2 linked regions of the Aquibium oceanicum genome follow. The protein of the gene in region 2 interacts with the protein of the main gene of each other region in a pairwise test. Links are inferred from orthologs where the notes say so. Each region holds a gene or a part of one and is shown on either strand. Other genes may lie near its edges. The genes, in order: gyrA and gyrB.

Region 1 (15,608 bases), 1.5 Mb from region 2 along the record:
AGACGCCTGAAACCGATCCGGCTTCTGTCCGTTACGAACTGCAAGGAGATTGACGCCATGTTGATAACGATGCTTGCAACCGCCATGATGGTCGCCATGCTGATAGCAACGGCTTTCGGCTTCTACGAGGAAGCACAGCGGCAGAAACAGGAAGTTCGCGTCACGCGCAAGAACCCTTTCGACGGGCTGCGCCGGTAAGTTCAGGTTCCAGTCAGAGTTCAATTAGTCAAACGGCCGCCCGGAAGACGGGCGGCCGTTTTGTCGTCCAGGACCGGTGACTACTGTTGGTCGGTCGAGGAAGGAGGCTCGGTAGGTGCCGGCGTCTCGGACGCCACGACCTCCGCCTCCTCTTCCGATTGCGGCTCGGAAATGCGTTCCACCGACACGACGCGTTCGCCCTCGGCCGTGCTGAAGATGGTCACGCCCTTGGTCGCGCGGCTGGCGAAGCGGATGCCGGTGACCGGCACCCGGATAACTTGGCCTCCGTTCGAGACCATCATGAGCTGGTCGCCGTCGGAGACAGGGAACGCCGCCACCAGCCGGCCGATCTCGCCCACCTTGGATACGTCCGTCGCACGGATGCCCTTGCCGCCGCGGCCGATGACGCGGAAGTCGTAGGACGACGAGCGCTTGCCGTAGCCGTATTCGGTGACGGTCAGCACGAACTGCTCGTGCGCCTTGAGTTTTTCGTACAGCTCGTCCGAGAGATCCGCTTCCTCGACGACATCCTCATTGGTCAGGACGATCTCCTCATCCTCGCCCGTGGCCGCGCGACGCTCTTGGGCCGCCCGCTTCAGGTAAGCTGCACGTTGAGGAGCGGTGGCCTCGACGTGTTCGAGAATGGTCATCGATATCGCCCGGTCGTTCTCGCCCATAGCGATGCCGCGCACGCCGACCGAACTGCGCCCGGCGAAGACGCGCACGTCGTCGACGGCAAAACGAATGCACTGACCGGAATCGGCCGTCAGCAGGACGTCGTCGTTCTCGGTGCAGGTCTCCACGCCGAGGATCTCGTCGCCCTCTTCCAGCTTCATGGCGATCTTGCCGTTGCGGTTCACCTGGATGAAGTCGGACAGCTTGTTGCGTCGGACGGTGCCGCGCGTGGTGGCGAACATGACGTCCAGCTCGCCCCAGCTCTCCTCATCCTCAGGCAGCGGCATGATGGTGGTGATGCGCTCGCCCTTTTCCAGCGGCAGCATGTTGATCAGGGCCTTACCGCGCGACTGCGGATTCCCGATGGGCAGGCGCCAGACCTTCTCCTTGTAGACGATGCCGCGCGAGGAGAAGAAGAGAACCGGTGTGTGCGTGTTGGCGACGAACAGCCGCGTGACGAAATCCTCGTCTTTGGTCGACATGCCCGAGCGGCCTTTGCCGCCGCGCCGCTGGGCCCGGTAGAGCGACAGCGGGACGCGCTTGATGTAGCCGGAATGGCTGACGGTGACGACCATGTCCTCGCGCTGGATGAGGTCCTCGTCCTCCATGTCGGCGCCGCCATCAGCGATTTCGGTGCGGCGAGGCGTGCCGAACTCGTCGCGCACGGCCGTAAGTTCGTCCTTGACGATCTGCTGGATGCGGGCGCGCGAGCCGAGGATGTCGAGGTAGTCGCGGATCTCCTCGCCGATCTTGTTCAGCTCGTCGGCAATCTCGTCGCGGCCAAGCGCGGTCAGGCGCTGCAGACGCAATTCGAGGATGGCACGGGCCTGCTCCTCAGACAGATTGTAGGTCCCGTCCTCGTTGATGCGGTGGCGCGGATCGTCGATCAGGCGGATCAGCGCCTCGACGTCGTGAGCCGGCCAGCGCCGCTCCATCAATTGCTCGCGCGCCGTCTGCGGATCGGGGGCCGCGCGAATGAGCTTGATCACCTCGTCGATGTTGGCAACCGCGATCGCAAGGCCGACGAGTACGTGGGCGCGTTCGCGGGCCTTCCGCAGGAGGTACTTCGTGCGCCGGCTGACCACGTCTTCCCGGAAGTACACGAAGGCCTTCAGGATATCGACGAGGTTCATCAGCTCCGGCTTGCCGCCGTTCAGCGCGACCATGTTGGCGCCGAACGAGGTCTGCAGCGGCGTGTAGCGGTAGAGTTGGTTCAGCACGACCTCGGCATTGGCGTCCCGCTTCAGTTCGATGACGACGCGGTAACCCTGGCGGTCGCTCTCGTCGCGGATGTCGGAGATGCCCTCTATGCGCTTGTCGCGCACGAGTTCTGCCATCTTCTCGATCATCGTGGCCTTGTTCACCTGGTAGGGCACCTCGGTGATGATGATCGCCTCGCGGTCGCCGCCGCGGATCTGTTCGATGTCGACCTTGCCGCGCATCAGGATGGAACCGCGACCGGTCTGGTAGGCGCTGTAGATGCCCGCGCGGCCGAGGATGATGCCGCCGGTCGGGAAATCCGGTCCCGGTATGATCTCCATCAGCGCCGGCAGGTCGATGGCGGGATTGTCGACCACGGCGATCGCCGCGTCGCAGACCTCGCCGAGATTGTGCGGCGGGATGTTGGTCGCCATGCCGACCGCGATGCCGCCCGAGCCGTTGACGAGCAGGTTGGGGAAGCGCGCCGGCAGCACCTTCGGTTCGGAGGAGGAACCGTCGTAGTTGTCCTGGAAATCGACGGTGTCCTTGTCGATGTCCTCCAGGATCTCGTGCGCCGCCTTGGTCAGCCGCGCCTCGGTGTAGCGCATGGCCGCGGGTGGATCGCCGTCGATGGAGCCGAAATTGCCCTGCCCGTCGATGAGCGGCAGGCGCATGGACCAGTCCTGCGCCATGCGTACGAGGGCGTCGTAGATCGAGGCGTCGCCGTGCGGATGGTATTTACCCATCACGTCTGAGACCGGGCGCGCCGACTTCACGTGCTTGCGGTTCCAGTGATAGCCGCTCTCGTGCGCGGCGTAGAGAATACGCCGGTGCACTGGCTTCAGCCCGTCGCGCACGTCCGGCAGCGCCCGGCTCACGATCACGCTCATGGCGTAGTCGAGATAGGAGCGCTGCATCTCCTCGATGATGGAAATCGGCTCTATGCCATTGGGTCCGCCATCGGACCCGCGTGGGGGTGTAAGCTCAGCCAAACTGGATCACGATCGTCAATGGAATCACTGGGCGTTATATAGGACGGCGGCCCGGTTTTTCCAAACGCGCAGGGATGTCGCCTGCGCCTATGCTGTGCAGAAATACATGGTGATGCCGAGGTTAGGATAATGCCCTAACCGGTAGCGGATCCCGCTGCGGTCAGGCCCTCACCACTTTCTGGTCGATCGCTCCGAAGAGCGGGGTCCCGTCCGGATGTCTCGACTCCATCCGGACCCGATCGCCAAAGCGCATGAAGCCTGTCTTCGGCTCGCCGAGGTCGATCGTTTCGATGCCGCGGCGCTCCGCAATGCATGAAGAACCGACCTCGCGGAAGTTCTCGTTGGAAACGGTACCGGAACCGACCACGGTCCCGGCGACGAGATCGCGCGAGTAGGCGGCGTGCGCCACGAGTTCGTCGAACCCCACACCCATCGCATAGCCGTTGGCGGCGCCGAAGCGGTCTCCGTTCCAATGCACATCGAGCGTCAGGTCGGCCCGCGCATCGCGCCAGTATCGACCAAGTTCGTCCGGCGTCACCGCCACCGGCGCCATCGAACTCGCCGGTTTCGCCTGGATCCAGCCGAAGCCGGTCTTCATCTCGATCGGCGCCACTTTGCGCAGGCTCCAGTCGTTGATCTGGACGAGGAGCTTGATGTGCGTGCGTGCATCGGCGGCGGATGCGCCCATCGGTACGGCATCCGTGATGATCCCGAACTCGCCTTCGAAGTCGATGCCGTCCTCCTCCGAAGGGAGGCGGATATCGTCTGCAGGACCATAGAAGCGGTCGCTTACACCTTGGTACATCAGCGGCCGCCCGCCGGTATCGACCGGCGGCAGCTTGAACACCTTCTGCATCAGGCGACCGTGGCTCTTGAAGGCCGAGCCGTCGAGCCACTGCCAGGCGCGCGGCAGCGGGGCCAGTGTTCCTGCGGGATCGAAGGGTTCGCCGGCGCCGGCGTTCACGGCCTCGTATTCCGCCGAGAGCAGAGGCTCGAGCGCGTCCCAGTCCTCCAGCGCGGCCTGCAGCGTCGTGACGGACCGCGCGGGCTGGCAGCGCCGGTGGTCGCGACTGACGATGTGCAGGCGACCGTCGGGCGTACCGTTCGGAAGAGTGGTAAGTTTCATCCGCGTCCTCTTTCGCAACGTCCCTGTCTCGCCTGGACGAGAGACGACAGATCCGCAAGCCCGCCCGAGAAGTTTGGCTCAGCCGCGAGCCCTCCCATCTTTTCCTGCACTTCGGCGATGGCATCGGCAAGGTCGCCATGCAGCCCGAGCGCGCGCAAGGTGGCGGCGCTTTCGCGCATCTCGGCGGCGCGTCGTTTGCCGTGCTTCAGCGTGCGCTCGAACTCGTAGCGCGCGAAGTCCGGCCAGCCGAGGCCGGGATAAGACCCCGACAGTGAGCCCATGATGTAATCCAGGCACCCGGAGGCCTGCGCGGCGAGCAGCGCCTCGACGGTGATCGCCTCCAGCCCCTTCACGAACAGGCTGCGCACCATCTTGATAGCGGTGGCCGATCCCGGCTCCGGCCCGACGCTCTCAAAGGAGAAGCCCAGGGCGCTCAGCCGCTCGGCAGTTTCGGCTGCCACGGGGCCGGCAAGGAGCACCTTCGTGCGATGGCCCTTCGGATGCACCGGCGCCATCACCGCCATGTCGACATAGGCGGCGCCCGTGGCATTCACCTTCGCGGAGGTCTCGCGCTTGCGGTCTGGCGAGACGGAGTTGATGTCGAAGAACGTCTGGCCGGCGCGCAGCCATTTGCAGGCCGTCTTCGCCGCCTCCAGGCTCTGGTCGGCGGTGACGGCGCTGACGATCCAGTCGGCGCCGGGCATGCCGCCAGAGGCGGTCGCCGCCGCGACGTCGCGCTCCCGCATGGCACGGGCGCAAGCGCCGTCCGGGCCTTCACGGTCGAGAAGAACGTCATAGGCCGAGAAGGAGTGATCCTCCCTGGTGGCGGCCAGACTTTCCTGGAAGGCGCGCGCCGCTTCCCCGAAACCGATGAACCCGATGTGCATTGGCTGGCCCCGTTCAGTCCGCGAACACGGTTCCGTCGAAGAGTTTGCGCGCGGTGCGCAGGATCGCGGCGCTCTTCACCGCCCCGTCGGCGCCAAGTGTCGCCACGACTGTCATCTCGCCGGTCGGATGCTCGATGGAGAGGGAGCGGCGATCGCCTTCGCCCACGGACGCGATTTCCGCCGCGGGCGATCCCGGCAGGAGGCAGGCCGTTGCGACACTGACGGCGCCGAGCACGCCTATCGAGGAGTGGCAGGAATGCGGGATGAAGGTGCGCGTCGAGATCGCGCCGCCGTTCTTCGCGGGCGCGACCATGGTCATCTTAGGCACGGATTTCTTCTCGACGTCGCCCAGGTTCATTAGCGGCCCGGCCTTGAGCCGGATCGCCTCGAGCTTCGCCCGAAGCTCCGCGTTGCCTTCGAGTTCCTTTGGGGTCTCGTCTCCCGAAATGCCCATGTCGGCAGCACGCATGACCACGCAGGGCATGCCGTTGTCGATCATCGTCACTTCGACGCCGTCGATCACGTCGACAGCGTTGCCGGTGGGCAGCAGCGCGCCGCAGGAGGAGCCGGCCGTGTCCTCGAACTCGATTGGTACCGCCGCGCTCGTACCCGGCACGCCGTCGATGCGCGCATCGCCCTTATAGCTCACCATTCCGCCTGGCGTCGAAACGGTCGCGACGGCGATCTGGCCGGTGTTTTCCATGAAGATGCGCACGGGCGTCTCGCCATCGCGCGCTTTGACCAGCCCGCGCTCGATCGCGAAGGGGCCGACGCCCGCGAGGATGTTGCCACAGTTCTGCGCGTCGGTGACGATCGGCTTGTCGACGAAGACCTGCAGGAAGAGGTAGTCGACATCCACGCCGTCGCGAGCAGACTTCCGTACCACCGCGACCTTGGAAGTCAGCGGGTCGGCCCCGCCCATGCCGTCGATCTGGCGCGGGTCGGGCGAGCCCATGACGCCGAGCAGAAAGGCGTCGCGTGCCGCGGTGTCGGACGGCAGGTCGTCTGCAAGGAAATAGCCGCCCTTCGAGGTGCCGCCGCGCATCCACATGCAGCGCACGCCATCAGACATATTTCAGCCCCTTTGCCGCGAGCTTGTCGCGCATGCCGTAGATGTCGAGCCCGAGTTCGCCCGCCATCAGCCGCTTGCGCGTCTCGGCCTCCTTGGCTTCGCGGGCCCGGCTCGCCGTCAGCGCCGTCTCGGCTTCCGCCTGCGGAACGACGCAGACGCCGTCGTCGTCGGCCACGATGATGTCGCCGGGATTGACCGCCGCACCGGCACAGACGACCGGAACGTTGACCGACCCCAGCGTCTCCTTGACCGTGCCTTGTGCGAAGACCGCTTTCGACCAGACCGGGAAGCCGATTTCGGTCAGGTCGCGCACGTCGCGCACGCCTGCCTCGATGATAAGGCCCCTCACCTTGCGGTACATCAGCGAGCGCGCCAGCAGTTCGCCGAAATAGCCGTCCTCGCACAGACTGGTCGGCGCGACCACGAGGATGTCGCCGTCCCGGCACTGCTCCACTGCGACGTGGATCATCCAGTTGTCGCCCGGCGCGATCGACACCGTCACCGCAGAACCGGCAATACGGGCACCGGAATAGATCGGCCGCATGAAGGCGCGCATCAGGCCCTTGCGGCCCATGGCCTCGTGCACCGTGGCGACGCCGCATTCGCCGAGACCGTCGATGGTCTCGCCGGCGGCTCTTTCGATGTTCTGAACAACGACGCTCATCCCCTCCCCTCCGTCGGCACCAGCGTCTCTAGCACGTGCGGGAACACCGCCTCGTAGGCCTCGCCGTAGGTTATCTTCTTGTCGGAGTTGCGGGCCGCCTGCGCGCCGCGCTGCAGGGCGACGCGGGTATAATATTCCCAAAGATGCTCCTGGCCGGCCATGCACTTGATCGCCGCGAGCTTCTTGTCCCACACCGGCGTGATGTCGAGCAGCGTGTTCGGCATCCAGCGGCATTGTTCGGGCTGGTGCGGCTCGAACAGCATGACCGGCGGGGCGCCGATCACCTTCACGTCCGGCTCGTGCCCGTGCGCCTGCGCCACGATGCGCGCCTCCTGCGCGAACTGGCTGACCAGCGGATGGTCGCGATTGTAGGGGTCCTCTCGGGAGTGCGTCAGCATGAAGCTCGGGCGGATTTTTCGGAACAGGTCCGACAGCCGGAACAAAGACGCCTGCGAAAGTTCGATCGGATAGTCGCCCAGGTCCCAGAACTGGACGTCGGCCACGCCGAGCGCCTTCGCAGCGTTTTCCGCCTCCTTCCGGCGCTCGCTCTTGACCCGGTCGAGCGTCATGCCGTCTTGGCGCCAGAGCTTGGCGCTCTCGCCGCGCTCGCCGTAGGAGAGGCAGACCACCGTCACGTCCATCCCCTCTCCGGCGTGGAGCGCGATGGCGCCGCCCGCGCGCCAGACGAAATCGGCCGAATGCGCGCTGACGACCAGCGCGGTTCCTGCAGTCATTTGCGGTCTCCATGGTTCGAGGCGGCCGCTACGGGCGGCGTGCCGTGCGTGTGAAAGCTCTCGATGGTCTTCAGGCCCCAGGCCTGGCCCTTCTTCCGCTCCTGCTCGGTCCACAAGACCGGCTTCCAGTCGGGATCGAGGATCAGCCGTGCGCCGGCATTGGCAATCTCGACGCGGTTGCCGGCGGGCTCATAGACGTAGAGGAAGAAGGTGCCCTGGATGGCGTGCTTGTGTGGCCCTGTCTCGATAAAGACGCCGTTCTCCAGGAAGACGTCCGCAGCGCGCAGGATGTCGTCGCGATGGTCGGCGGCGTAGGTCAGGTGGTGAAAACGGCCCTTCGAGCCCGAATGGTCCTCCGTACAGGCCATGTCGTAGCCCTTGTTGTTGACCGTGAACCAGCAGCCGCCGATGCGGCCATTGTCGAGCTGGATCATCTCGGTGACGCGGCTGCCCATCGCCTCCACCATGAAGTCGCGGATCTTCGAAACGTCGGAGGCGAGCAGGTTAAAATGGTCGATGCGGCGCGGCGCCGCGCCGCGGCCGTGGTAGCGCTGTGCGGTGTTCTTCAGCGCCGGCTTCTCGCCCGCGGGCGCCTCGTACTTGTTGGTGTCCCAGTAGAGTTCGAACACGTGGCCGTCCGGGCTGTTGAAGCGGTAGCTGCGGCCGTGGCCGAGGTCGCCGTCGGTCCAGCCGATACCCAGCCCCATCTTCTCGATGACGGCCACACGGCGCTGCAAAGCCGCTTCGGAAGCTGTACGGTAGCCGCAGTGGGCCATGCCCGTGGTGTTCGAGGCAGTTAGCTTGAGCGAATGGAACTCGTAATCGTCCCAGGCGCGCAGATAGACCGAATCGCCGTCGCGCCCGCTCTCGGTCAGGCCATAGACGTTGACGAAGAAGTCCAGACTCTCCTCGGGCTTGTCGGTGAGGAGTTCCACGTGCCCGAGATGGGCGACGTCGAAACAGGGTTCGGCTTGGTTCATGTCCTCTCCTCGGGCCAGTAGAGCCGTGTCGGGTTGTCGACCAGCAGGCGGCGCAGTTTGTCCTCCTCCGGCGCGATGAGCGCAAGCAGGTCCACCAGCGCGCCGTCGTCCGGCATGTGCTTCTTGATGTTGGGATGCGGCCAGTCCGTGCCCCACAGCACCCTATCGGGGAAAAGATCCACCAGCATCCGGGCAAACGGCACGGCATCGTGGAAGGGAGGGCCGGCGCGCGACACGCGCTCGGAGCCGCAGACCTTCACCCAGAAGCGTTCGTCCTCCATGAGGTCGACCAGCATGCGGAACGCCGGCTGGTCCACGCCGAGGCTGGCATCGACCCGGCCCATGTGGTCGATCACCATGGTGATCGGCAGTTCCTTCAGGATCGGCGCAAGCTTCTCCAGACGGTCGGCCTCGAAATGGATCACCGCGTGCCAGCCGAGGGGCTTTACCTTGCCGATCACCGTACGTACCGCGTCGAGGTCGGCATCCTGTCCGAGGTGCGTAACAAAATTGAAGCGCACGCCGCGCACGCCGCCTTCGTGCAGCGCGGCGAGTTCGGCATCAGTCACATCCTGTTTTACCATCGCGATACCGCGGTAGCGCCCGGCCGCTGCCGCGATCGCGTCGATCATTGCCGTGTTGTCGGTACCGTGGCAGCTCGCCTGGACGATGACGGCGCGTTCGATGCCGAGCAGGCAGTGCAGCGCGAAGAGCTTGGCCTTCGGCGCATCGACGGGCGTGTAGTTACGCTCGGGAGCGAACGGGAACTCGGCCGCCGGCCCGAAGATATGGCAATGCGCGTCGCAGGCGCCGGCGGGCAGCACGACGTCCGGCTTCTTCGGCGACGGGTGATAGGGCAAGGCGTCAGACATCATGAAACTCTCGGTCGGTTGACGGCGGCGACCGCGCCGCCCGAAGTCATGGCACGCCAAGCGAGGACCCCAAGGGCGGCACAGCCGATGACTCGCGCCAGGAGTGTTGCAGGATCGGCCGCCGTCACGGCGGTCGGCCAGATGACCAGGAGCGCGGCGGCAGCCATCATGAGCCGTTCCCCGGCGGCGAGCGGGCGCCCGAGCCAGCCGGCGAAGGCGATCGTCAGGCCGACGACGCCGATCGTGGCGAGCACCCCTGACAGGACGATCTCGGGCGGCGAGCCTATCATCAGAAGTCCCGGCATTGTGACGAAGAGGAACGGCACGAGAAGCTTCACGAAGCCGAGCCGTACGGACTCGAAGGCCGTCTTGTTGGCATCTCCGCCCGAGATGCTTGCCGCCGCGTAGGCCGCGAGCGCCACCGGCGGCGTGATCGCCGAGACGAGGCCGTAGTAGAAGATGAACATGTGCGCGACGATCGGCGGCAGGCCGAGCCGGGTCAGCGCGGGCGCGACGAGCACGGCGAGCAGCAGGTAGGCCGCCGAGGTCGGTAGTCCCATGCCGAGCACGAAGGAGGCGAGCGCCGTCAGGACTAGGATCGCCCAGACGTTCTGGCCGCCGAGATCCACGATGAGGCCCGACAGCATGAGCCCGAGGCCGGACAGGTTGAGCACGCCGATCACCGCGCCTGCCGCCGCCACCGCCGCCACGATGGGCATCGTCGCCACCAGCGTGTCGCGGCACACGACCACGAGATCGACGGGGCCAACGCGGGTCAGCCTGTTGAAGGGCGAGATAAGGAGACCGAGCACAATGCAGATGACGGCGGCGCGCGTCGGCGTGTAACCCATGATCAGGAAGACGATGAGACCGGCGAGCGGCAGCAACAGATAGCCGCGTTTCACGAGCGTCTCGCGCAGCAGCGCCAGTCCGGCGTCGGTATCACGCTCGAGCCCCAGACGCCCGGCCTCCAGCCGCACCGCCACCATCAGGGCGACGACGTAAAGAAGCCCCGGCACCAGGGCAGCGAGCGCGATTTGCGAATAAGGAACCCCGATGATCTCGGCCATCAGGAAAGCGGCCGCGCCCATCACCGGCGGCAGGATCTGCCCGGCCGAGGATGCCGCCGCCTCGATGGCGCCAGCGAGCGTCGGCGAATAGCCGACCCGCTTCATCAAGGGGATGGTGAAGGTGCCGGTGGTGACGACATTGGCGACAGCGCTGCCGTTGATGGTGCCGAGCATGGCGCTCGACAGCGCGGCCGAGAGGCCCGGCCCACCCTGCATGCGACCGGTCAGCCCGCGCGCGATGTCGACGAAGACCTCGCCGGTGCCGATCTTCATCAGCAGCGTCCCAAGCAGGGCAAAAAGGAAGATGTATTCGACGGCCACCCCCATCGGCAGGCCGTAGATGCCCTCGGTGGAGAGCATCAGCGTGGAGGCGAGCCGCCTCAGATCATAGCCGCCATGGCCGTACTGGCCGGGGATCAGGTAGCCGAACCAGGCGTAGGCGAGTGCTACGCCGACCAGGATCACGAGAGCCCAGCCGAGCGCCATGCGCACCAGCACCAGGAGCACGGCCATGACCCCGACGAAGATCCAGAGATCGGGCGGGGTGGCCATCGCGCCGCGCATAATGATGTCGACGTAGGACTGCCAGAGGTGGAAGCCCGGTACCAGCGCGACCGGTACCAGCGCGTAGCACAGCATGCGCGTCCAGCCGGCGCGGGCATTGAGGCCGACGAGCAGAAGCCCGCCCGCCGAAACGAGCGAATAGAACAAGGAGCGCAGGATCAGCGCTGTGATCAGCCCGAAATAGGCGCCGTAGATGACGAGCGCCGTGACCGCCACGGCGAGGACTGCGAAGAGGAGCGACACGATGGCCGCCTCCCCTTCGCCTCGGTCCGCCGCACGGTCGAGCCGGATCCTGTCGGTGATCGAGGTCATGCGATCCCTGTTCCGCCGAGCCTACTTGGCCGTGTCGAAATAGGCCTTGGCGCCAGCATGCAGGTCGATCGGCGTCTTGGTCGCCGTGTCGAGCGCGATGGCCTTGGCCTGCGGATGGACCTCGCCAAGTTCGTCCAGGTGCTCGAAGATCGTCTTGGTGATCGTGTTGACCAGCCCCTCGTCGGCACCTTCACTGGTGAAGAGCGTCGCCGGGTCGTTGATGACCATCACGCCCTCCTTCTGGTCCGGATAGGTGCCGGCCGGGATTTCGTAGGGCTGATAGAACGGGTACTCCTCGAACAGGCCCGCCACCTTCTGCTCATCGAGCGGCAGGAGCACCATGTCGCGCTGGGCGTCGAGATCGATCAGCGCGGCGGTCGGAGCGCCGGCGAGCACCACGGTGGCGTCGACCGTGCCGTTCATCAGCGCGTTGGTGCCTTCCGTGTAGGACAGGAACTGCGCGTTGCCGGCATCGAACACGCCGTAGGCTTCGAGCAGACGCTGCGCCAGCACGGCGGCGTTGCTGCCGGGAGGTCCGAGATTGACCTTCTTGCCGGCGAGATCCTCGAGCGAGGCGATGCCGGTGTCGGCGACAGTCGCGATCTGCAGGACGGCGGGATAGAGATAGGCCATGGCCGCCACCGGCTGCGCGTCGCCGTCGAACGGGCCCATGCCGTTCTTCGCCTCGTAGAGCGTCGAGGACGAGGAGAAGCCGAACGTCATCTGGTCCGCCGCCACGCGGCGGATGTTTTCCACCGACGCGCCGGTGACCTCGGCCCGCGCGGTGGTGTTTTCCATGTGCTTGTTCAAAATGTCGGCCATGCCGGCGCCGATCACGTAGAACAGGCCGCCGGTGCCGCCGGTGCCGATCGCGACGCGCTCCTGCGCAAGCGCCGGCGTCGCCGCCAGCGAAAGTGCGACCGCGGTCGCCTTCAATCCGATGGAAATTCTCATGATTTTACCTCCCTTTGAGTTGGTCATGCGGAATGCTCAAGTTCGCCCGCAGGCGTGGCGGATGTCCGGGCGAGCGCCCGGAAACTCGCGTGGCTCGACAGCACGATCTGGCGGATCGCCTCGTCGTGGTCGGCGCCGTCGGTCTTGCTGTCGGACAGGCGCGAAATGCGCTCCGGGTTGATCAGCGTGTAGTAGAGCGAGCCGAGCAGGAACTGGCTCCGCCAGACGATGTCTTCGCGCGAAGCCCCGCTGACGCAGTCGGCGATCGCGTCGATGAAGGCCCGGGTAGTGTCGTCGAACGCGTCGGCGATGATCTTGCGCGCCTGGGCGTTGCCCTCCGCCGACAGGATGGCGCGCATGCGCGTGAAGCGCGTGCCGCCGCCAACGAGATCGTCCGACGATGAAAAGGCTGGCAGCACATAGGCGCGCAGGATCGCCATAAGGCGCTGGTCGCGATCCTCGATGCGCTTGGCCTCGCCGATCAGTTCCAGCCGGCGCGCGTTCATCGGACTGGTGTGGCGCTTGTAAATGGCTTCCAGAATGCCGGCCTTGTCGCCGAAATGGTAGGTCAGGCTGCCGACGTTCAGCCCGGCGGCGCGGGCGATCTCGCGTAGCGCCACCGCGCCGAACCCGCGCTCCGAAAACAGCTCTTCCGCCGCGTCGAGGATCGCGGTCCTGGAATCGGTTTCCCGTGCGGCTCTCGGCATGCTGGTTTCGCGCCCTCCCTCACGGAGGGGTTTCTAGCGGCTTGATGGCCACATGTCCACGACATTTGTACAGTCGTACAAGAAAAAAGCGCGCGTGTTCAGCGGGTTGGCCGTGGCGGGGCTACCGCCCGTAGTAGGGCTCGCATGCAATGCCGTCGCCGTCGCGGTCGAGATGTGCCGAATAGGCCGGGTGCCAGCGCGTCATGGGCGCGATCCCGCGCGCCCGCGCTTCCGCGCAGTTTCGGGGCGGCGGGCCGGAATAAGCGGGTCCCGAAAAACTCGTCAGCAGCGATCCGAGACCTGGCCCCACAAAGCTCGTGAGCCCAATCGCCGCGAAAACTCCCGCGAAGCCGACCTTGCGCAGGATGGAGAGCGACTTGTGTGGATCCAGCGTGCTTGAGCGATCCGGACGGGCCCGGCGCGCAGCTGCTCGGTAAGGACGTGTCTTGCTCATGCGCGACAACTTACACGCGATGTCCTAAGGGCAGCTTGGCACCGAGGTTCGAATCTTAATCAAACCGCTCTGCGAGATTGCGTGTCAGCGCATGCCGTCCAGGAATGCCAGCACCGCCTCACGCATGGCGGGGGTTTCCACATGCCCGGTGTCGGGCTCAGAAACATGCCGCAGACCTGCTTCCGCGCCAGCCGCCCGGTACGCGGGCTGGCACTCTGCCAAGGCTTTCTCGACCGCCGCGGGCGGGGTCAGCGGGTCCTTCGCTCCGGTGCAGATCAGTTGCGGCCGCGGGGCGATCATGCCGGCGATGCGGCCGAACGAGGTCTGCGCCAGAAGGCCCGGAATTGTCATGTAATGCCCATGCAGGTCGTGGGCGCCGGTTTCGATCAGCGTCGCGAGGTCGGCGAAGCAGCAAAGATGCGCAACGCGGGCGATGCGCGGCTCGATTGCGCCGAGGAAATAGGCATGCGTGGCGCCCATCGACAGCCCGAAGGCCGCGATGCGGTCCGGATCGACGTCGGCGCGCGACGACAGATAGTCGAAACCCGCGAGAAGATCGGCGAGCATCTCGCCCATGAGGGTCCTGCCCTGCCAGAGTAGCGCCTTCGAAAGCGCGTCTTCCTTCTCGTCCGCGCGCTCGCCGAACGCCGGCATGTCCAGGCAGAGCGTGACGAAACCGCGCCGTGCGAGCAACGGCCCGTAAGGCCCGAGAAGGCTCGGCCTACCATCGGTAAGCTCCGACGCACCGATTTCATACCGGGCGCCATGTGCATGGCAGTAGAGTACCGCCGGCCGGCGCCCCGCCGGCTCGGACGGACGCGTCACGAAGGCGCGGGCGCGGCGGCCGTCGCCGAGGTCAAGGGTCAGGGTTTCGGTCGCGATCCCGTCGGCGTCCTCGACGGCGCGCACGATGACCCGTTCCGTCACAACTGGCCGTTCGGGAACACGAAGCAACTGCCGAAGCGCGGCGGGCGTCATGCGTCCGCCGTCCCTGCCCCCGCTTCGAGCATCTCCCTGAGTGGTGCCATCCGACCGGCCCGCAGCTGGCCGTCTTCGCGAATGAACAGACCGCGCACCTCGAAGCCTTCCACCGTCAGCCGGTCGTCGATCCGGCCTTCGTAGGCGATCCGCAGGGTCTTTTCCCGCCACTCCACCAGGCGGGCCGTCAGGACCAGCGCGTCGCCGTCCTCGGCCGGCGCACGAAACGCGCCGCCGACCTCGATGAGGCCAATGCCGATGGAACCCAGTTTCCGCGACACGGCGGCATGGCCGCCGAAGCGCTGGAGCAGCGCGTGGAACGTCGCGTCGAACCAGCGGAAGTGGTTGGGATAGTAGACAATACCGGCCGGGTCGCAGTCGCCGAAGCTCACCTTGATCGTGCAGGTCTGCAGGATTTCGCTCACCTCGTCCGCTCCTGGCCCCGTTGCCGCGGGCGCTTCGTAGCCTGTTCGCGTCCTGACGCAAAGACCGGGCTGCCGAAGCGGGCGCAATCCGATCACTAAAACATGAAAACGAGTCTCATGTTTTTTCGCCTTACCCTCTACCACATTGTCTGGAATCCTTCTAAAGAGGACGCCGAGCCATACGGCAGCAAGAGGAAGTCCCATGCGGCTGACCCGCCAGACCAACTACGCGATCCGCATCCTGATGTACTGCGCGGCCAATGACGGGCGCCTGAGCCGCATCCCCGAGATCGCGCAGGCCTATACGGTTTCGGAGCTCTTCCTGTTCAAGATCCTCCAGCCGCTGGTCGAACACGAACTCGTGACCACCGTGCGCGGCCGCAACGGCGGCGTGAAGCTCGGCCGGCCGGCCGCCGAGATCACGCTGTTCGACGTCGTGCGCGTAACCGAGGAGAGCTTCGCCATGGCGGAGTGCTTCGAGAACGACGCCGCCGACTGCCCGCTGATCGACAGCTGCGCGCTCAACGCCGCGCTGCGCCAGGCGCTCGGCGCCTTCTTTGATGTCCTTGAGAGCCACACGATCGCCGACCTGATCAAGGATCGGCCGATGATGCGCGATCTCCTGAAGATCGATGCCACCACCGGCCACGCCATCGCCAACTGACGCCTAGAACGGTCGCGGACCGCTGAGGAGCGGGCCGCATAACGACCCTCCACCCAGCAACTCGCGTAAAGAGGGACGAT
Region 2 (15,362 bases):
CACGGCGAGGGCGACAGCCACGGACGCTTGCCGGGCGACCCGCACTACGGCCACAACCATGCCTGACGCGCCGCCGCGCGGACGTCGACACCTTCAGGAAGCGAGACGCACCTGCCCGGAATGAGCTTCTTCGATCCCCGCACCCGAAGCCGGAGCCACCGCAACCGCAAGCTCTACGCGACCTACGAGATCGCCTACACCGCCGTCGACGTGATCGCGGCGCTGCTCTTCATCGTCGGATCGGTCCTGTTCTTCTGGCAGTCGCTCTCCATCCCCGCGACCTGGTGCTTCCTGATCGGTTCGATCTTCTTCGCGCTGAAACCGACGCTGCGGATCGTGCGCGAGTTCCACATGCTGGCCGAGGGCGACTACGAGGACCTCGAGGAGGGCAAGGGCTGATGGCCGACGCGCTGCTTCGCCTGATGGCATGGCTGTCGCCGGCCTTCCCGGTCGGCTCCTTCAGTTACAGCCACGGTCTTGAACGGGCGGTGCAGGACGGTCAGGTCGCGGGTCCCGACGGGCTGGGGGCGTGGATCGAGGCACTGGTGACCCAGGGTTCAGCGTGGAACGATGCGGCGCTGTTCGCCGAAAGCTGGCGCCGCGCCGGAGCCGGCGGGGATGTCGGCGACATCGTGGCGCTCGCCGAAGCGTTGGCGGGCTCGCGGGAACGCCACATGGAGGCGACGCTGCAGGGCGGCGCCTTCGTGCAGGCGGCGCAAGCATGGGGGGCTGCGCTGGCACCGGTAGCCCCACCCCCGGCCCCTTCCCAAAAGGGGGAGGAGGACATCGAGACGGATGATCGGTTCCCGACGCCCCTGCCCGAAAACTGCCCCTATCCGGTCGCGGTGGGCGCCACCGCGGGCCGCCACCGCGTGCCGCTGGAAGATGCGCTCGCGGCCTACCTCCAGGCCTTCGCGTCGAACCAGTTGCAGGCCGCGATCCGCCTCGGCGTCATCGGGCAGAGCGATGCAGCCCGGTTGCTCGCCGGGTTCGAACCGGTCCTCGTGGCGACCGCCGCACGGGCAGCGATATCCACGCTCGACGATCTCGGCTCCTGCACCTTCATGGCCGAGATCGGGGCGATGAAGCATGAGACGCAATATTCGAGGCTTTTTCGGTCGTGAACGAGACGAAGGCGCGTGTTTTTGCTGCTCGAACGCTGAGTCGCCTGGTGGGCGAGTCCGTTTCTCAGGTGGGCCACTCCGTCGGTTCGGTCATCAACGTTGGAATAGGTCCGACACGTCCGCGAAGAACGAAGTCTCGACGAAGCGTCCGCCGACCCCACCACCGATGGGATCGCAGCGCGAAGACGGATTTCCTTCTCTGGACCATAGCGTGGCGCTTGCATTCGGGTGGTTCGGTACGTCTTGATGGTGAGAGGACGCTCGACCGCCGCATCAAGCGCGAGATTGGCGGATTGGTTGGAAAACGGATCGTCGGCGTTCGCTGGTGCGACGCCCTGCTTCAGTTCGCACTGATATTTGGGCGCGGGTCGTTTCTGATGGTGGACCTCAAGAAGCCGTATATTCTAGATGGCGATGACTGGACGCGGTTCGTTCATAACTCATCGGTGTCCAGGAGCGGAAGCGAAGGCCGTTTCCTTGTTTCGATAAAGTAGCCACGACGGAGGTCGCACATGAACCCCACCGGCCCTCTTCGCATCGGCATCGGCGGACCCGTCGGCTCCGGCAAGACGACGCTGACGGAAAAGCTCTGCAAGGCGATGCGCGAGCACTTCTCCATCGCGGTCGTGACGAACGACATCTACACCAAGGAAGACGCCATGATGCTGGCGCGGCTCCAGGCGCTGCCCGAGGAGCGCATCATGGGGGTGGAGACCGGCGGCTGCCCGCACACGGCCATCCGTGAGGATGCCTCGATCAACCTCCAGGCGATCGCCGAGATGAACCGGAAATTCCCCGACCTCGACATCGTCTTCATCGAATCCGGCGGCGACAACCTCGCCGCGACCTTCTCGCCCGACCTCGCCGACATCACGCTCTACGTCATCTCGGTGTGCCAGGGCGAGGAGATCCCGCGCAAGGGCGGGCCCGGCATCACGCGCTCGGATTTCCTCGTCATCAACAAGAGCGACCTCGCGCCCTACGTGAACGTCGACCTCGACGTGATGGAACGCGACGCGGCGAAAATGCGCGGCGCGAGGCCCTTCGGCTTCACCGACCTGTCGCGCGGGCGGGGGCTCGACGCGGTGGTGAAGTTCATCGTCGAGATGGGCGGTTTGGAGGCGGGAAGGTCGGCGGCCTGAGGAGCGTGGTTCTCACTTCGGCAGGTTCGGGAAGCACGTGCCGCCTGGCTCTCGCGGGCATCATGTCGCCCCGGCACATGCGGTGATGCGGCAGCATCCGGCACGTCGCTCGCCTTGGCGCGGACGGATCGCCGATCGATCTCGAAACCTGGCTCAGACAGGCAGCATGAACCGCTCCGACGCAAGACCGGAAGCGCGTTCATCATGGGTGACCAGATACGGACGTCGCGATCAGCTTCCGGCGCAGACTCAGAAAAGCAGGAACAGATGCGGGATCGCACCCACCTCCTGGGCCTCTTCGATGGCCTCGAGCACCGGGATCGCGGCCAGGAAGACGAGACCGTCGACAAAGGTGACGCGAAACCGACGGGTCTGGAACGTCACTTCTGCGTCGTCGCGATAGATCAACGGATTGGGCAGAAAGCGCGGAACGCGCTGCAGGTAGGAAAGATACTCGCCGCCCAGCTTCGCGGACAGGAATCGTTCCTCGCGCCGGGCCACGAAATAGAACGCTGCCGCACACACCACCATAAACAGGCAGGCGACGACGTAACTGCCCGTCTGCGCCCCGACGCCGGCGGCCGCTATCGAGGAAAAGACATACAGCGGATTGCGGCTGACGGAGTAGGGCCCGGTCGACACGACCTCAGCCGACTTGCGCCCGCCAATGTAGAGCGTCGCCCAAAGCCGTCCGCCGATCCCGATCAGGATAAGCACGAGGCCAAGCGTCTCGATGTACTCATGCATCAACTCGTCGTGAAGCGATCCCACGAAGACCAAAGTCGCGAAGGCGATCACGATGATGACTGCGAGGATGGCACGTCGGGCAGCCTGGTATCGCGACAAATCGCCTGCGTCTTCGGAATTCACCCGTCTCTCCACTGAATCGTTCGAGAAATTGCTGGCTACGCTGGCGAGAAACCGTGGCTATAGTCCGGTTGGCGCCGTCATCATTTGATTGCCACCGCGTGCCATCGTCAACCCCTTGGCCTTCCCCTTGACGCCCTCTTGCCCCCTCGCGGAGCCCGCCGGATTCCCTCATAGTAGGCTTGCCAAACCACGCACGGTCGCCTCTCCAGCGCCAAGTCTCATCCGGAAACAAGCAGAATGAACCTTACCGGCCGCCAGTATCTCGCCATTCCGGGTCCGTCCGTGGTGCCGGACCGGGTGCTGAACGCGATGCATCGCGCCTCGCCCGACATCTACACCGGCGAACTGCACGAGATGATGCCGGGGCTCTGCGAGGACCTGAAACAGGTGGCGCGCACGACGCATCATGTCGCCATCTACGTCGCCAACGGGCATGGCGCCTGGGAGGCGGCGAACACCAATCTGTTCAGTCCCGGCGATCATGCGCTGGCGCTCGTCACCGGCCGGTTCGGCGAGGGGTGGGCGCAGTCGGCCGAGGCGCTCGGCGTGACGATGCAGCGGCTTGACTTCGGGCGCCGCAGCCCGGTCGACCCCGACGAGGTGGCGCGGGCGCTGGGCGAGGACCGGGGCGAGCGGATCAGTGTCGTGCTGATGACGCACGCCGATACCGCCACCTCGGTGCGCAACGACGTCGCCGCGGTGCGGGCGGCGATCGACCGGGCCGGCCATCCGGCGCTGCTCGCCGTGGACTGCATCGCCTCGCTCGGCTGCGACCGGTTCGAGATGGACGCGTGGGGCGTCGACGTGATGGTGTCCGCCAGCCAGAAGGGAATGATGACCCCGCCCGGTCTCGGCTTTGTATGGCTGAACGAAAAGGCGCGGCAGGCGAGTGCCGGCGCGCGCTGGCGCACTCCCTACTGGGACTGGACGCCGCGGATCGAGGCGAAGCAGTTCTACCAGCGCTTCGGCGGTACGGCGCCGACGCATCATCTCTACGGCCTGCGCGCCGCGCTCGACATGCTCGTGCGCGAGGAGGGAATCGAGGCCGCCTGGAGCCGGCACGAACGCCTCGCGCGCGCCGTCTGGTCGGCCTTCGAGGCCTGGGGCGACGGTGACGGCGAGGCCGCCGGCATCGGGCTGAACATCGCCGATCCGGCCTTCCGCTCGCACGCCGTCACTACCGTGAAGATGGCGTCTCCGCGTGCCACGCAACTGCGCGAATGGACCAAGGCCAATGCCGGCGTGACGCTGGGTATCGGGCTCGGCATGGCGCCGGAGGGCGATCCGGCCGCAGACGGCTTCATGCGGATCGCCCACATGGGGCACGTCAACACGCACATGGTGCTGGGCGCACTGGGGGCGATCGAGGCGGGCATGACCGCGCTCGGCATCCCTCACGGCGTCGGCGCGCTGTCGCGTGCGGCCGAGGCGCTGGCCTGAGGTTTTCCGCCGGCTGACGCCTTCCGGCAGGTCGCCGGGACAGCATCGTCCCAGGACATCTTGCACAAGCGGCCGCGTCGCATCAGGATGGGCCGACCACGGAGGATGCCATGTCAGTCACTGCCCTTGCCGACCGCCGACCCAACCTGCCGCACTACGAGGAGCGGGTCGATCTCGCCGCCGCCTTCCGCTGGACCGCCCGGCTTAACATGCACGAGGGCGTGGCGAACCATTTCTCGCTGGCGGTGAACGAGGATGGCTCGCAGTTCCTGATAAACCCCAACATGATGCACTTCTCGCGCATCAAGGCGAGCGATCTGCTTCTGATCGACGCCAACGATCCCGCCACCATGGAGCGTCCCGACGCGCCGGACCCGACCGCCTGGGGCCTCCACGGCGCGGTCCACCGGCGCGTGCCGCATGCGCGTTGCGCGATCCACGTCCACTCCGTCCATGCCACCGTCCTCGCTTCGCTGGCGGATTCGACGCTGCCGCCGATCGACCAGAACTCGGCGATGTTCTTCGAGCGCATCGTCGTGGACGGGGATTATGGCGGGCTGGCCTTCGAGGAGGAGGGCGAGCGCTGCGCCAGCCTGTTCTCCGACCCGAAGGTCAAGGTGATGGTGATGGGCAATCACGGCGTGCTGGTGATCGGCGAGACGGTGGCCGAAACCTTCGACCGGCTCTATTATTTCGAGCGGTCCTGCGAAACCTACATCAAGGCGCTGTGGACCGGAAAGCCGCTGCGGGTGCTGCCGGACGAGGTCGCCCGCACGGTGGCGCGGCAGATGGACGAGTACCCGGTCGCCTCGGCGTCGCGGCACCTGTCGGAACTGAAGGCGATCCTCGACGAACAGGAGCCGGCCTACAGGAACTGAAGCGCGTCAGCTCTCCGGGCCGTAGACGCGGCCGAAGTAGAGAGCGGCGAGCGAGGCGGCGATCAGCAGGGCGAGGCCGACGCCTTCTTCACCCAGGATCATCACGGACATGGTGGCGATCATCATCCGACCTCGCTCTAGCGATCTGGCTCCGGGCAATGAACGGGAAATCGGCGCCCGTGTTCCCTTCAGATCGGGATGTTTGATCGCCGGCTGATCGGGCGCCGGCTGCGATTGTTCGATGGCACGACGCGCGCTACGAATGGTGTGCCACGATGCCCGCCGAAAGACGCTCCAGGGATGAGAGCGTCGCGGCACCGGCGGTGGTGGGGGGATCTTCCGTGCCGACCATGCGCGCCCGCGTCCACATGCATCTCGAGCCCGCCGCGTGGCCGCACAAGGGGCTGTCGCCGGTCAACAAGGTTCTGGCGGCGCTGATCCTGCTCGCGGTGTTCTTCGCGGTGGTGGAGACCGAACCGATCGTGGTGGAGCGCCGCGGCGCCGCCATCCTGACGATCGAGGCCTTCTTCACGATCGTGTTTCTCGTCGAATATGTCCTGCGGGTATGGATCGCCCCTGAAAAGCCGGCCTACGCGGGACGTTTCGGGCGGCTGCGCTACATTGTCTCCGTGCCGGCGCTGATAGACCTGGTCGCGCTGTTGCCCGGCCTCTTCGTCTTCATCGGCAGCGAGGCGTTCGTGGTGCGGCTCTTCCGGCTGCTGCGCATCCTGCGGCTGGCGCGGCTAGGCCGCTTCTCGATGGCGATCCACGCGATCACCGATGCGATGAAATCGCGGCAATACGAATTGCTGATGAGCCTGACGATCGCCGGCATCCTGCTTTTGATTTCCTCGACCCTGCTCTATCTGATCGAGGGGAGCGCTCAGCCGGACCGGTTCGGCAGCATCCCGCGCGCCATGTGGTGGTCGGTCGCGACGCTGACCACCGTCGGCTACGGAGATGTTTATCCAGTCACGCCCTTGGGGCGGATACTGGCGGGCCTCACCGCCATCACCGGCATCGGCCTGATCGCGATGCCCACCGGCATCCTCGCCGCGGCGTTTTCGGACGCGATCCAGACGCAGCGCAAGGAGGAACGCGACGACGTGAAGGGGGATGGCAGGTGAGATCACCACGCCGTCGTGGCATCGGTCTCGTGCCGGCAGGAGGCATGGAAGGTGTCGAATCCGGTCGGGGGTTGATCGCGACTTCGCGATCCCCAAGCATGCTACGGCTTGCAATCAACATCTAAGTGTCCGGTTATTACCATTTATGCGAAAATGCTAATAACAACCGCTTGAAAATTCTTCTATCCCGGTTATTACCACTTAAGCGAAAGCGGTGATAACACATGCAGCCGATCTCCCACATCTATCAGACGGTGTATAGCGAATTGGCTGAGAGGGCGCTGGATGCCACTTTCAAATCGGATTTCGATCTTCGCGGCCGCTTCGTCATTCAGGAGGTGAAGGGTCGGAGATACTGGTACTTCGATCTGCCGGAGGATGGCACCAAGAAGAGGACTTATGTCGGCCCGGTCGACGACGAAGAGATCACGCGTCGGGTAGAAAATTTCAAGGACCTCAAGGCGGACAACCGTGAACGGCGCCGGCTTGTGAGCACATTGGTACGGGAAGCCTATCTTCCGCGCGCCGAAGCCCTCACTGGTGATATCATTAAGGCACTCGCAGCGGCCGGCTTCTTTCGCTTGCGGGGCGTCCTGATCGGCACGGTCGCATATCAATGTTATCCGCCGCTCATCGGTGTCAGACTGCCAAATACAGCGATGGTCACCAGCGACGCAGACTTTGCCCAGTTTCACTCCATTTCCGTAGCCGTTGGAGACGCGATGCCGCCGATCTTGGAAACCCTGCGGGCGGTGGACGAGACTTTCCGGGAGATTCCCGATCGGATCGATGGCCGCAAGACGACCCGGTTCGCGAACCGCGCCGGCTACAAGGTCGAATTCCTGACGTCTAACACCGGATCGGACGACTACGGCGGCAAGCCCACCGCGATGCCCGCCCTCGGCGGTGCGTCGGCACAGCCGCTGCGTTTTCTCGATTTCCTCATTCATCAACCGATGCGGGGAGTGCTTCTTCACGGTGCCGGCGTGCCGGTTCTGGTGCCTTCCCCCGAACGCTACGCCATTCACAAGCTGATCGTCTCCAGCCGCCGCCGCATGGATGACGACCGACCGTCAAAGAGCCGCAAGGATGTCGCCCAAGCCACGGCGATCATCGTTGCGATGATGGAGCAGCGCCGCGGAGACGATGTGGCGGATGCCTTCATGGAGGCTCGCGACCGCTGGCCTGCGTGGCGCGAGGCTCTTCTGGATGGGCTGTCTTCGATCGAAGATGGCGCACGCGCGACCGTCACGGCCGGGCTGTCGAGAGGGATCGTCAATCTCGGTAGCGATCCGGAGGCATACGGACTAAAACGGTCCGCGAACGACGACGATAAGGAAAGCGAACTGCGCCGATGATTACATTGAGCGTCGAATTCCCATAGGCCTAGGTCCCGTACAGAGCCCGCCTCCGCGAACCATTGCCCCGGAGCATCTGGACCGCATGATCCGGAACGTTATCCTTCAGAGATGGCGGGTCAATTCAATCCCGGGCGAAGAAGCAAGACTTCGCGGCATCGCGCATCCCTGCCCGATCAGATGTCCAGATTGGCGACGCTCAGCGCGTTGTCCTGGATGAACTCGCGGCGCGGTTCGACCTCGTCGCCCATGAGGCGGGAGAAGAGGGAGTCCGCGTCGGTGGCGTCCGCGACCTTCACCTGGAGCAGCGAGCGCACGTTGGGGTCGAGCGTGGTTTCCCACAGCTGCTCGGCGTTCATTTCGCCCAGACCCTTGTAGCGCTGCATCGACAGGCCCTTGCGGCCGGTGGCGAAGACGCCTTCGAGCAGGTGGAGCGGTCCCGTGATCAGCTCTGACTTGTCCTTGCGGCGCAGCGTCGGAAGCTCGCCGTAGATCTCGCCCAGGCGCGGCGCATAGCGCTGCAGGGCGCGGGCGTCGGCCGAGGAAATGAGCCCCATGTCGAGGACGACCGCCTCCTTGACGCCGCGCACGGTGCGCTCGAGCACGTAGCCGCCCTGTCCCTCGTTCGAGGTGGAGGTGCGGCCGGTCCAGCCGCGCTCGGTCTCCTCGGCGATGGCGTCGAGCCGCGCGGCGATACGCTCGGCCATGTCGTTGGCGCGTCCGAGGTCGAGGAAGATTGCGGGGTCCAGTGCGCCGGCGATCGCCGCCTGCCCCACGACCTCGCGGCTGTAGCGCGTGTGCAGTCCGTTGACGAGCGAGCGCACGGCGAGCGCGTCGTCGATGAGGGAGCGCAGATCCTGGCCGGCGCGAACCTCGCCCGAGGCGAGTTCCAGCGAGGCTTCGTCGAGGCCCGAATTGATCAGGTATTCCTCGAAGGCCGGCTCGTCCTTGATGTATTGCGAGCTCTTGCCGCGCGACACCTTGTAGAGGGGCGGCTGGGCTATGTAGAGGTGCCCGCGCTCGATCAGCTCCGGCATCTGGCGGAAGAAGAAGGTCAGGAGCAGGGTGCGGATGTGGGCGCCGTCGACGTCGGCGTCCGTCATGATGATGATCTTGTGGTAGCGCAGCTTGTCGGCGTTGAACTCGTCCTTGCCGATCGAGGTGCCGAGCGCGGTGATCAGCGTGCCGATCATGTCGGAACCCAGCATGCGGTCGAAGCGGGCGCGTTCCACGTTGAGGATCTTGCCGCGCAGCGGCAGGATCGCCTGGTTCTGGCGCGAACGGCCACCCTTGGCCGATCCGCCGGCCGAGTCGCCCTCGACGATGAAGATTTCGGACTTGGCCGGATCGCGCTCCTGGCAGTCGGCGAGCTTGCCGGGCAGCGAGGTGATATCGAGCACGCCCTTGCGTCGGGTGAGCTCGCGCGCCTTGCGCGCCGCCTCGCGCGCCGCGGCCGCCTCGATCACCTTGCCGATCAGCACCTTGGCCTCGGCCGGATGTTCCTCGAACCAGGTGCCGAGCGCCTCGTTGACGAGGCTTTCGACAACAGGCCGCACCTCCGACGAGACGAGCTTGTCCTTCGTCTGGGAGGAGAATTTCGGGTCCGGCACCTTGACCGACAGCACCGCCGTCAGCCCTTCGCGGCAATCGTCGCCGGTGAGCGATACCTTTTCCTTCTTGAGCGCGCCGGAGTGCTCTGCATAGCTGGTGACCTGGCGCGTCAGCGCGCCGCGGAAGCCGGCCAGATGCGTGCCGCCATCGCGCTGCGGGATGTTGTTGGTGAAGGCCAGCACGTTCTCGTGGTAGCTGTCGTTCCACCACATCGCGACCTCGACGGTGATGCCGTCGCGCTCCGCGCGGATGGCGATCGGATCGGCGATGAGGGGCTTCTTCGACCGGTCGAGATACTTGACGAATTCCTCGAGCCCGCCCTCGTAGAACAGTTCGACCTTCTTCTCGTCGGCATGGCGCCGGTCGGTCAGGAGGATGCGCACGCCCGAGTTCAGGAAGGCCAGCTCGCGCAGCCGGTGCTCCAGCGTGCCGAAGTCGAACTCCACCATGGTGAACGTCTCGGAGGACGGCATAAACGAGATCTCGGTGCCGGTCTCGTCGCCCGCCTCGCCGGTCACTGCGAGCGGGCCGTCGGCGACACCGTGGGTGAACGACATCTCGTGGATCTTGCCCTTGCGGCGGATCTTCATCTTCAGCCACACCGACAGCGCGTTGACCACCGAGACGCCGACGCCGTGCAGGCCGCCGGAGACCTTGTAGGAGTTCTGGTCGAACTTCCCGCCGGCGTGGAGCTGCGTCATGATGACCTCGGCGGCCGAGACGCCTTCGGTGTGCATATCGGTCGGGATGCCGCGGCCGTTGTCGGTCACCGAGCAGGAACCGTCCGCGTTGAGCGTCACCGTCACTCGGGTCGCATGACCGGCCAGCGCCTCGTCGATGGCGTTGTCGACCACCTCGTAGACCATGTGATGCAGGCCCGAGCCATCATCGGTGTCGCCGATGTACATGCCGGGCCGCTTGCGCACGGCATCCAGCCCCTTGAGAACCTTGATGGAATCCGCGCCATATTCGGCCGGTGCGCCGGGAAGTTCTACGGACGTTTCGCTCATGAAAACCTGTCGTCTTGAGATCGCTGCGGCAGCGTTGAAAAGGGGCTGCGAATCAACGCCCCGACATGGATGAGATATAGGGACTTCCGCGCCGTTTTTCCAATTTTCGCGGGCATTTCGGCGGTTCTTTCACCGGCTTTGTGGCGCTTTCGCGGGGATGGACGCCGCCGCCGCCCGTTCGCGGTCGTCACGGCTTTGTGGGAGGGCCTGCTACCCCTATATTCGGCGCCGAGGAGATCCGCCAGATGGACGCCACGCCGGCCCCTTTCGTTCCGCCCGCGCCGAAGCCGCGCACCACGCCGCCATCGCTGCTGCAGATGCTGCGGATCGTCTATCGGAACCCGCTCGAACTGTGGGGCGAGCCGTCCTATAACGAAAAATGGGTCTCGATCTCGACCGGAGTGGGCGGGCCGCTGGTGATCGCCAACGACCCGGGCCTGATCCGGCACGTGCTGGTCGACAATGCGAAGAACTACAAGATGGCGCGGGTGCGCCAGAAGATCCTGCGTCCTATCCTGCGGGACGGACTGCTAACGGCAGAAGGTGAGGTGTGGAAGCGCTCGCGCAAGGCGATGGCGCCGGTCTTCACGCCGCGCCACATCAACGGCTTCGCCGCACCGATGCTACGCCGCTCCGAGGCTTTCGCCGAGCGCTACGAAGGCGAGACCGGCACGGTGGACATCGCCCGCGACATGACGCTGCTGACCTACGACATCCTGGCAGAGACGCTGTTTTCGGGCGAGATCGCAGGGGAGCCGGGCAGCTTCGCCAAGCAGGTCGACCGCCTGTTCGAGACGATGGGCCGCGTCGATCCGCTCGACCTGCTTGGTGCGCCGGACTGGCTGCCGCGCTTCACGCGCATCCGCGGCGCCCGCGCCATGGCCTTCTTCCGCCGGCTCGTGGCCGACACGGCCAGGATGCGCAAGGAGAAGCTGGAGTGCGATCCCGAGGGTGCGCCGAACGATTTCCTGACGCTGCTGCTCAAGGCGGAAGGACCGCAGGGCCTGTCGCGCGACGAGATCGCCGATAACATCATCACCTTCATCGGCGCCGGCCACGAGACCACGGCGCGCGCTCTCGGCTGGACGCTCTACTGCCTGGCGGAAGCGCCCTGGGAACGCGAACGGGTCGAGGCCGAAATCGATGCCGTGCTGGCGCGCGAGGCGGACCCGGCGAAGTGGCTCGACGCTATGCCGGTGACCCGCGCCGCCTTCGAGGAGGCGATGCGGCTCTATCCGCCGGCGGCCTCGATCAGCCGCGAGGCGCTGGCCGACGAGTTCTACGAGGACCTGCACATCCGCAAGGGCGCTCAGGTCCAGGTGATGCCATGGACCGTGCACCGGCACCGCAAGCTGTGGGACAACCCCGAAGCCTTCATGCCGGAGCGCTTCCTGCCGCATAACCGCAACCGGATCGACCGCTTCCAGTACCTGCCCTTCGGAGCGGGGCCGAGGATCTGCATCGGCGCCAGCTTCGCCATGCAGGAGGCGATGATCGCGCTCGGCGTCCTCCTGTCGCGCTTCCGTTTCGACACGGTGGCCGAGACGAAACCCTGGCCGGTGCAGAAGCTGACGACCCAGCCTGAGGGCGGTTTGCCGATGCGGGTGACACGGCGAAGGTAGTTGTGCTCATCCCGCGGCGCGGATCAGGTCGGCCGCCTTCTCGGCGATCATGATGGTCGGCGCGTTGGTGTTGCCGCCGATGAGGGTCGGCATGATCGAGGCGTCCACGACGCGCAGACCTTCCAGCCCGCGCACGCGCAGCAGTGGATCGACGACCGCTTCATCGTCGACGCCCATGCGACAGGTGCCGACGGGGTGGTAGATCGTGTCGGCGCGGGCGCGGATGTGGCGCATCAGGTCGGCGTCGGTCTCCACGCCTTCGGTGTGGATCTCCTTGTGCCGGTATGGCGCGAAGGCCGGGGCGGCGAGGATGTCGCGCATCAGCCGGGCGCCTCGAAGCAGCAGGTCCGAGTCGCGCTCATCGGCGAGATAGGCAGGGTCGATGCGCGGCGGCGCTTGGGGATCGGCGCTCGACAGCCCGACGGTCCCGCGCGAATGCGGCCTCAGCACGCAGACGTGGCAGGAATAGCCGAAGCCGAGGTGGATCCTGCGGGTGTGGTCGTCGACGATGCCGATGCAAAAGTGCATCTGCAGGTCGGGTCGCTCCGCTTCCGGCGAGGATTTGACGAAGGCGCCGGCTTCCGCGATCGGCGAGGCCAGCATGCCCGTGCCGTCGCGGCGCCATTGCAGGGCATGGCGCACCATGGCCCAAGCGCCGCGCGGACCAATGCCGAAACAGTCGGTGTGCTTCGTCTTCCACGACAGGATGAAATCGAGATGGTCCTGGAGGTTTCGGCCCACGCCGGGAAGCGCATGACGCACGTCGATGCCTTGGGCGCGTAGTTCCTCCGGATCTCCTATCCCCGACAGCATGAGAAGTTGCGGCGAGCCGAAGGCGCCGGCCGAGAGAATCACCTCGCGCCTTGCCTCGGCAAGTTGCTCCGTGCTGCCGCGGCGATAATTTACGCCGGTGGCGCGTCTACCTTCGAACGTGATGCGCGTCGCATGCGCGCCGGTCACCACCGTGAGGTTCTTGCGTTGCATGGCCGGTTGCAGGTAGGCCGCCGCCGCCGAGCAGCGTTCGCCGTTGCGGATGCCGTCGTGGAACTGCGTGACCTGGTAGAGGCCGGCGCCTTCCTGATCGGGTCCATTGAAGTCGTCGTTTCGACGGATCTGGTGCTGCGCGCAGGCTTCGATGAAGGCGTGCGCGAGCGGCCGCGGGCTCGCCTGGTCGCGGACCTGGAGCGGACCGTCGGCCCCGTGCAGTGGGTCTCCGCCGCGTTGATTGCCTTCCGCCTTGCGGAAATAGGGAAGCACGTCTTTCCACGACCAGCCAGCGCAGCCGCCCTGGGCCCAGTCGTCATAGTCGGACGGATGGCCCCGGACGTAGAGCATGGCGTTGATCGCGCTCGAGCCGCCGAGCGCACGTCCGCGCGGCTGGTAGCCGCGGCGGCCATCGAGGCCCGGCTGCGGCTCGGTCTGGAAGGCCCAGTTGTTGATTTTCGGCCGCCCGGGGAGCATCGCGGCTATGCCGACCGGAACGCGGATCAGGAGATCGCGGCCCTCGCCGCCTGCTTCCAGCAGGCAGACGCTGATCGACGGATCCTCCGACAGCCGGGCCGCCAAGGTAGCGCCGGCGGAGCCGCCGCCGGCGATCACATAGTCGAATGACATGGTCCCCTCCCGGACGCAGCCTCGTGCGACCGGGAGATGGAAGCTTCAAATCCGGGGCTTGTCCAGAGCCTTGAACCCTCAGACCATCGCGAAAATGCGTGCGGGGCCGCCTGTTCCGCCGCGGATCTTCGGTGCGCCGACGACGATGGTCGCGCCCGAGGCCGGGAGCCGGTCGAGATTGGCGATGGCCTCGATGCCGTACCGCCCGCTCGGCAGCCAGGTGTTGTGCACGATGAAGTCGGGCGACATTCCGAAGTCGAGCGAGAGTGTGTCGACGGCGATCGCCTTGACGGACGGCCCTTCCATCAGCGCCTGCGCGGCCTCGACGTGGAAGCCGGGGAAATGCATGGTCTTGCCGTCGTCGCCGACGTTGCGGAACTTGTCGGTGGCGACGTGATCGCCCCAGCCCGACAGCATGGCGACGACCGCGCCTTCAGGGATGTCGCCGTTCGCGTCCGTCCAGGCCTTCAGGTCGTCCGGCGTCACCTGTGCGTCGGCGTTCTCGGAGGCTTTGGGCCGGATGTCGACGACGACCAGCGGCGCGACGAGGTCCTCGACCGGCAGTTCGGCCACCGACTTGCCGTCGGCCGTGAAGTGGAGCGGCGCGTCGATGTGGGTGCCCGTATGCTCGTTCAGTCTGAGCTCGAAGAGGTTGAACGTGTGTTCGGCATGGTTGAACTTCTGGTCGTAGAAGAGCTGCTGCGCGCCGAAGTAGGTCGGGAAGGTGTCGTAGAGTTCGTGGGTCAGGTCCTCGGCCTTCGTCGGCATCGACTGCTGGGCAAAGAGCGGTTGCGGCGCGGCGGCGGCCCCGAGTGCCGCGGCTCCCGCGGCGGCAACTGTTCCCCTGAAGAAGGCCCGTCGCGACAGCATGTCCTTCTTGACGCCTTCGATCACGCAATGATGGCACATTTCGATGACTCCGCTGGTAATTGCCTCGCCGCATCAGGCGACAGAATGAGCCGGCAAAGGCCAGGTGGCAAGCCTCACCAGCGGCCCTGGAAGGCATTCTCGACATGTACGGGCCAGCGCCAGGGAAGCACGGCGACCATATCGAAGCGGACGGAGAGGCGGACGTAGTCGGGCTGACGGGCGAGCCACAGATCGGCCGCCGCCTCGATCCGGCGCTCGGACTGGCCGCCGATGGCTTCCATCGCTTCCGCCAGCGTGCGCCGCGCCTTCACTTCGACGATGGCGACGAGGTCGCCCTTGCGGGCGATGAGGTCGATCTCGCCGAGCTTTGTGCGATGGCGGCGTGCGACGATGCGGTAGCCTTTCACCATCAGGGCGACGGCCGCGGCGCGCTCGCTCCAGTGGCCTTTCCGGTAGGCGCGGAAGCGCCTGGCGCGCGCGTCAGCCGTCACCGCCGCGTTCCTTGAGTTCGAGGAGGCGGCGGTAGAGGTCCTGCTTGGGCGAGCCGGTCATCCGCGCCGCCTCGCCGGCGGCCTTGGAGGCGGGGAGTTCGGCGGCGAGCGAGAGGAGCAGGCGGTCGAGGTCCTCCGGGCTGGCCGCTTCCTCCTCGCCGGGCGGTGCGACGCAGACGACGACCTCGCCCTTCGGCGAACCCGC

The links.
Region 1: the proteins of gyrB (region 2) and gyrA interact in binary tests that used the Escherichia coli proteins (3 or more experiments, as listed by UniProt). The link is inferred for Aquibium oceanicum from one-to-one orthologs.

Annotation. Positions count from the first base shown.
Region 1 is NZ_CP018171.1:2,636,652-2,652,259, reverse strand. The notes cover bases 79-3,367. They hold gyrA (DNA gyrase subunit A), read right to left. Parts: upstream 3,066-3,367; coding sequence 279-3,065; downstream 79-278. Other genes in these bases: BSQ44_RS13025 (fumarylacetoacetate hydrolase family protein), read right to left, coding at 3,226-3,367; BSQ44_RS27210 (hypothetical protein), read left to right, coding at 79-198. Also shown: more of BSQ44_RS27210, read left to right, coding at 58-78; more of BSQ44_RS13025, read right to left, coding at 3,368-4,191; BSQ44_RS13020 (NAD(P)-dependent oxidoreductase), read right to left, coding at 4,188-5,078; BSQ44_RS13015 (4-oxalomesaconate tautomerase), read right to left, coding at 5,092-6,150; BSQ44_RS13010 (4-carboxy-4-hydroxy-2-oxoadipate aldolase/oxaloacetate decarboxylase), read right to left, coding at 6,143-6,814; BSQ44_RS13005 (PIG-L deacetylase family protein), read right to left, coding at 6,811-7,548; BSQ44_RS13000 (catechol 2,3-dioxygenase), read right to left, coding at 7,545-8,528; BSQ44_RS12995 (amidohydrolase family protein), read right to left, coding at 8,525-9,403; BSQ44_RS12990 (TRAP transporter permease), read right to left, coding at 9,400-11,346; BSQ44_RS12985 (TAXI family TRAP transporter solute-binding subunit), read right to left, coding at 11,368-12,300; BSQ44_RS12980 (TetR/AcrR family transcriptional regulator), read right to left, coding at 12,324-13,007; BSQ44_RS26330 (excalibur calcium-binding domain-containing protein), read right to left, coding at 13,129-13,461; BSQ44_RS12970 (alpha/beta hydrolase family protein), read right to left, coding at 13,546-14,439; BSQ44_RS12965 (acyl-CoA thioesterase), read right to left, coding at 14,436-14,864; iron-responsive transcriptional regulator RirA, read left to right, coding at 15,067-15,528. UniProt on the Escherichia coli protein: A type II topoisomerase that negatively supercoils closed circular double-stranded (ds) DNA in an ATP-dependent manner to maintain chromosomes in an underwound state.
Region 2 is NZ_CP018171.1:1,181,083-1,196,444, forward strand. What follows is about bases 7,839-10,881. They hold gyrB (DNA topoisomerase (ATP-hydrolyzing) subunit B), read right to left. Parts: upstream 10,561-10,881; coding sequence 8,116-10,560; downstream 7,839-8,115. Other genes in these bases: BSQ44_RS05955 (nucleotidyltransferase family protein), read left to right, coding at 7,839-7,939; BSQ44_RS05965 (cytochrome P450), read left to right, coding at 10,806-10,881. Outside these bases: urease accessory protein UreE, read left to right, coding at 1-66; BSQ44_RS05915 (YrhK family protein), read left to right, coding at 121-399; BSQ44_RS05920 (urease accessory protein UreF), read left to right, coding at 399-1,124; urease accessory protein UreG, read left to right, coding at 1,637-2,266; BSQ44_RS05935 (methyltransferase family protein), read right to left, coding at 2,516-3,064; BSQ44_RS05940 (pyridoxal-phosphate-dependent aminotransferase family protein), read left to right, coding at 3,374-4,576; BSQ44_RS05945 (class II aldolase and adducin N-terminal domain-containing protein), read left to right, coding at 4,687-5,454; BSQ44_RS05950 (potassium channel family protein), read left to right, coding at 5,730-6,581; more of BSQ44_RS05955, read left to right, coding at 6,806-7,838; more of BSQ44_RS05965, read left to right, coding at 10,882-12,182; BSQ44_RS05970 (GMC family oxidoreductase), read right to left, coding at 12,189-13,796; BSQ44_RS05975 (cyclase family protein), read right to left, coding at 13,875-14,705; BSQ44_RS05980 (YraN family protein), read right to left, coding at 14,780-15,157; rsmI (16S rRNA (cytidine(1402)-2'-O)-methyltransferase), read right to left, coding at 15,147-15,362. UniProt on the Escherichia coli protein: DNA gyrase negatively supercoils closed circular double-stranded DNA in an ATP-dependent manner to maintain chromosomes in an underwound state.